Cupriavidus metallidurans CH34: one gene and its partner. The main gene of each other region encodes a partner of the protein of the gene in region 2 in a complex. Links are inferred from orthologs where the notes say so. Each region holds a gene or a part of one and is shown on either strand. Other genes may lie near its edges.

What was found.
Region 1: the proteins of trxB (region 2) and trxA are in contact, whole or in part, in a crystal structure (PDB 1F6M), measured with the Escherichia coli proteins. The link is inferred for Cupriavidus metallidurans CH34 from one-to-one orthologs.

Annotation. Positions count from the first base shown.
Region 1 is NC_007973.1:2,321,424-2,324,403, reverse strand. It holds trxA (thioredoxin TrxA), read right to left. Parts: upstream 1,664-2,980; coding sequence 1,337-1,663; downstream 1-1,336. Other genes in the region: RMET_RS10675 (PD-(D/E)XK nuclease family protein), read left to right, coding at 2,463-2,980; RMET_RS10680 (hypothetical protein), read left to right, coding at 2,126-2,401; rho (transcription termination factor Rho), read right to left, coding at 1-1,155. UniProt on the Escherichia coli protein: Participates in various redox reactions through the reversible oxidation of its active center dithiol to a disulfide and catalyzes dithiol-disulfide exchange reactions.
Region 2 is NC_007973.1:755,261-758,042, forward strand. It holds trxB (thioredoxin-disulfide reductase), read right to left. Parts: upstream 1,978-2,782; coding sequence 1,024-1,977; downstream 1-1,023. Other genes in the region: RMET_RS03440 (trimeric intracellular cation channel family protein), read right to left, coding at 1-223; RMET_RS03445 (Smr/MutS family protein), read right to left, coding at 231-905; RMET_RS03455 (DNA translocase FtsK), read left to right, coding at 2,159-2,782.

The DNA of each region.
Region 1 (2,980 bases), 1.6 Mb from region 2 along the record:
CTTGCGCAGGATCCAGATCTTCTGGAGGATGTCCGGCTTGATCAGCAGTTCCTCGCGGCGTGTGCCCGACTTGTTCAGGTTGATGGCTGGGTAGACGCGCTTCTCGGCCAGGCGGCGCTCGAGGTGCACTTCCATGTTGCCGGTGCCCTTGAACTCTTCGTAGATCACGTCGTCCATGCGGCTGCCGGTTTCGATCAGCGCCGTGGCGATAATGGTCAGCGAACCGCCTTCCTCCAGGTTACGCGCGGCGCCGAAGAAACGCTTCGGACGCTGCAGCGCGTTGGCATCCACACCACCGGTCAGTACCTTGCCCGATGCCGGCACCACGGTGTTGTAGGCGCGGGCCAGACGCGTGATCGAGTCCAGCAGGATCACCACGTCGCGCTTCAGTTCCACCAGCCGCTTGGCTTTCTCGATGACCATTTCGGCCACCTGCACGTGACGGATCGCAGGTTCGTCGAACGTCGACGCCACCACTTCGCCGCGCACCGAGCGCTGCATTTCGGTCACTTCTTCCGGGCGCTCATCGATTAGCAGCACGAACAGGTCGGCTTCCGGATGGTTGTTCGCAATCGCGTGGGCGATGTGCTGCAGCATCACGGTCTTGCCGGACTTCGGCGATGCCACCAGCAGCGCGCGCTGGCCGCGGCCGATCGGCGCGATGATGTCGACGATGCGGCCGGTGATGTTTTCCTCGGCGCGGATATCGCGTTCGAGCGTGAGCGGCCGGTTCGGATGCAGCGGCGTCAGGTTCTCGAACATGATGCGGTTCTTCACCGCTTCGGGAGGCTGCCCGTTGACCTTGTCCACCTTCACCAGCGCGAAATAGCGCTCGCCGTCCTTCGGCGTACGCACTTCGCCTTCGATCGAGTCACCGGTGTGCAGGTTGAAACGGCGGATCTGCGAAGGGCTGATGTAGATGTCGTCCGTGCTGGCCAAGTAGGAAGTTTCCGGCGAGCGCAGGAAACCGAAGCCATCGGGCAGAACTTCCAGCGTGCCGTCTCCGTAGATGGTTTCGCCCATCTTGGCGCGCTTCTTGAGGATCGCAAACATCAGTTCCTGTTTGCGCATCCGCTGTGCATTGTCGATCTCGAGCGTTGCCGCCATTTCGAGAAGCGCAGACACGTGAAGCGATTTGAGTTCTGTCAGGTGCATAGACGAGGGGTACAGAAGTGCCCGGACGGGCAAGAACAAGGAGAAGGGGGAAAAGAATGAGCGAACGCTCGGGGAAGTTGTTGGGTGGCATCATAGCACAATCCGGCCGGTGCGCCAGAGCTGACGCACGCATGACCGGGTAGTGCATTCCCGGAGCCGTTCGGCCCCGGGCGGGTACAGATTACAGCTGGCTGTCCAGGAACGCGGTCAGCTGCGACTTCGACAGCGCGCCAACCTTCTGCGCGGCCACTTGGCCGTTCTTGAACAGGATCAGCGTCGGGATGCCGCGAATGCCGAACTTGGCCGGCACTTGCTGGTTTTCATCCACGTTGATTTTGGCGACCTGCACCTTGTCGCCGTAGTCCTTCGCGACTTCGTCCAGGATCGGGGCGATCATCTTGCAAGGACCGCACCATTCGGCCCAGAAGTCGAGCAGCACGGGCTTGTCGGACTTGAGCACGTCGGCATCGAACGAAGCGTCGCTCACATATTTGATTTGTTCGCTCATGGCGGGGAACCTCAGGTATCGCTCAGTTTATGTTGAAGGCGGACAACGGCTGTCGGCGCGATCCGCTACCTTACACGACATTGCGCGGACTCGCAGCGCGGCGGCGCGCGGCAGTATGCGCCGCTGATGCCGATATGTTACCAGCTTGGCGAAAATCAAGTCCTCGCCAGAATCGGGATTTAGCCGGGGGCGGCAACAGTGGATATTGTGCCGTGTTGTGAATCGTTTTGCCGATGATAGTGTCAATCGCCGCAAGAGTTTCCCGCTATTGGCATCCCTTATTTGAGTTAATCTGCCGCGCCTTCGCGGAGGCGCCATGCGAGGCCTGCTCGTCGGCATGATCTAGAATGCACTTCGCGTATCCGCGCAATCCACGCGTAATCCATTCAGACAGACGTGACACGCGAGTAGAATGGAATCGTGCGCATGTGACGCACAAACCGATTCACAACGCTATTGATCATGACGCCAGACTCCCGCAAGCCCACTCCGTCCGATGAAAGCCAGGCGGACCACCTGAGCGATGCGCTGCAGCATCTCAGCAGCGCCGTCGAGTCCGAGAGCATCGCCACCGGCGCCGCCAAGGGGCTGGTCTACAGTGTGATGGAAACGCTCGGCACGCTGATCGGCGACCCCGATTTGCCCGAGCACGCCCGCTCGGGCTATGAAGGCCTGCTGGAGACGGCGCGCGAACTGCGCGCCCGTCTGGAGGGCGGCAGCGCAGGCGACGACAACTAATCAAGATGTCTGTTCCGAGGGTCACGGGTTGCCTTCGGCCTCGACTCCGTCCCCGTTATCCATGACCCGACTCTCGTTTCCTCCCGGGCCGTCCTTTCTCGATCAGGCTGCCACGGCGACTTGGTATTTCCTGGATCACTGCGGCCCGGCTGCCACTGGCGCGCATATCGTCGTGCCGACGGCCGCGCAGATTCCTGGCGTGCGCCAGGCGCTGGATGCCGCTGCGCGCGCCGCCGGGCAGCCCCGTTTGCTACCGCGTGTGCTGACGCTCGGGCACTGGCTGCTGGACCTTCCCCCCGATCTTGCTGCCGACCCGACACCCACGCGTGGCCATGCCGCGCGCCTATTGGCGGTGCAACAGGCGATTCGCTCACAGGATTGGCTGCGGACCGCCTTTGGCGCCCAGACAGAGGGGGCGGCATGGGGACTGGCGCAGACGCTGCTATCGATCAGTGACGAACTGAGTGCGCGCTGGCTGGAGGACGCGGCGATCCGCGGAGACGATGATCTCGAGGGCGACGATAGCGACGAGCGGGCGGCGCTCCTGCAAGGCGCGCTGCAACGTACTTATGCGCACCT
Region 2 (2,782 bases):
CCACCCAGTAGAAGGGCCGGCGGTCGAGCAACACGTCGCGCAAGGTGCCGCCGCCAAATGCCGTGGCGAACGCGACGACGAAGGTGCCGACCACATCCAGCCGCTGCTTGCGGGCATCGACCACGCCGGAGACGGCGAACGCCAGCACGCCGATCACTTCCATCACGTGCAGGATCAGGGGCAGTCGCCCCATCAGCAAATCGAACGGCAGGTGATATTGCATCCGGTTCTCAGGTCTTGGGCTGGCGCAGCAGGACCATCAGCGCGCCGGCGCCGCCCTGCGATTCGCGTGCCTGGACGAAGGCGATCACTTCTTCCTTCTGGACCAGCCAGCTACGTACCTTGCCCTTGAGCACCGGCAGCTTGTCCGGCGACCCAATGCCTTTGCCGTGAATCACGCGCACGCATCGCACGCCATTGCGCACCGATCGGCGGAGAAAGTTGGCCAGCGCCTCGCGGGCCTCGTCGGAGCGCAGGCCGTGCAGGTCGACCTTGTCCTGCGGCACCCATTCGCCGCGACGCAGCTTCTTGATGACGTCCTCGCCGATGCCGGGACGCCGGAACGACATCGTCTCGTCGACATCGAGCAGGTTCTCGACATCGAATTCATCGGACAGCGACGCCTCGAGCACGGCCTTGTCGTTGAGACGGGTTTGCACCGGCTCCGGGTTCGGCTTCTTCACGGGATGCTCGACGCGGTTGCGGTCGCGCAGGTTGCTGACCTGCCCGATGCTGGTGCGGAACACGTTGGCTTCTTCCTCGGCGCGCCTGGCGGCGGCCTCGGCGGCTTGCCGTTCGGCTTCGCGGCGCTCGGCGTCGGCCTTGAGGCCGTCGCGGACCGTGGCCAGATCGTGCAGGCCCATGCGGTGGGGGGGCTTGGAGGTGGGTTTGGCGCCGTGCGACATGGAGCGATTCTCTAAGGGGGCAGGGGGCTCGGCGTCGATTATAAGGAATCCAATAAGGAATCGGGCCGGTAAAAACCGGCCCGAATCGGTGACGCTAGTGCCTGGTACCCGGGAGCGATTACTTCAGCGCTTCCACATAGCGTTGCGCGTCGAGTGCGGCCATGCAGCCCGTGCCGGCGCTGGTAATGGCCTGGCGGTAGACGTGGTCCTGCACGTCGCCGGCGGCGAACACGCCCGGGATGTTGGTGGCCGTGGCGTCGCCCGACAGGCCGCTCTTGGTCACGATGTAGCCGTTCTTCATCTCGAGCTGGCCTTCGAACAGGTCGGTGTTCGGCTTGTGGCCGATGGCCACGAACACGCCGGCGAGCTTCAGATCCTCGGTCTTGGCGGCGTCCTTGGTGTCGCGGATGCGCAGGCCGGTCACGCCCGACTCATCGCCCAGCACTTCGTCCAGCGTGCTGTCGTAGCGCAGGTCGATCCGGCCTTCCTCCACGCGCTGCATCAGGCGGTCCACCAGGATCGGCTCGGCGCGGAACTTGTCGCGGCGGTGGATCAGCGTGACCTTGCTGGCGATATGGGACAGATAGAGCGCTTCTTCCACGGCCGTGTTGCCGCCACCGATCACGGCCACTTCCTGGTTCTTGTAGAAGAAACCGTCGCAGGTGGCGCAGGCCGAGACGCCGCGGCCCATGAAGGCTTCTTCCGACGGCAGGCCCAGGTACTGGGCGGACGCGCCGGTGGCGATGATCAGGGCGTCGCAGGTGTACTCGCCCGAATCGCCGATCAGGCGGATCGGCTTTTCCGTCAGCTTGGCCGTATGGATGTGATCGAAGATGATTTCCGTGTTGAAGCGTTCGGCGTGCGCCAGGAAGCGCTGCATCAAGTCCGGGCCCTGCACGCCGTTAGGATCGGCGGGCCAGTTTTCCACGTCGGTCGTGGTCATGAGCTGGCCGCCCTGGGCCAGGCCGGTGATCAGCACCGGGTTCAGGTTGGCGCGGGCAGCGTAGACGGCGGCGGTGTAGCCGGCCGGACCAGACCCGAGAATCAGCACTTTTGCGTGTTTTGCGGACATGATGCGTTCCTGTAGGCAGCGCGTGCACCGGCACGGTGGTTGCGCCGGTGTCACTCGAAACCGCCATTATAAGTGGCATGGCGTTTTGCCGACTGTTGCAAATTCCAATGAGGGCGATAGCCCGGCCAAGGTTAAAATGGCCGCCATCGTTCACTTCGTACTCTCGAACCGACCCTGACGCATGGCGCGCGCTACCACGACTACCCGGACCGACCCGTCGGCACTTCCATCGCGTATTGGCAAGCTGCTGGGCGAGGTGCGCTGGTTCCTGCTGCTGGCCGTCACGCTCGGCTTTCTCTGCGTGCTGGCCAGCTACAGCAAGGCCGATCCCGGCTGGTCTCATGCGAGCCAGGTGGCCGACATCCATAACCTTGGCGGCCGTGTGGGCGCCTGGGTGGCCGACGTCCTGTTCTTCATCTTCGGATTCTCGGCCTACTGGTGGAGCGTGTTGCTGATCCGCCGCTGCTGGCGTGGCTGGCGCGATCTGACCGCCGAACTACCCGAGCGCGTGCAGGAGCCGCAGCACAGCACGGTCATCAGCTGGATTGGCTTCGGGCTGACGCTGGTGTCCAGCATGGGCCTGGAGGCGATCCGCATGTATCCGCTGCGCTCGGCCCTGCCGCGCGCGCCCGGTGGCGTGCTGGGTGACCTGCTGGGCGGCTGGCTGCAGCTTGCGCTCGGCTTCTCCGGCGCCACGCTGCTGTTGCTGCTGCTGTTCGCGATCGGCCTGTCCCTGTTCTTCCATTTCTCGTGGCTGTCGGTGGCAGAGCACGTCGGCGCCTTCGTCGAAACCCTGTTCATGGGC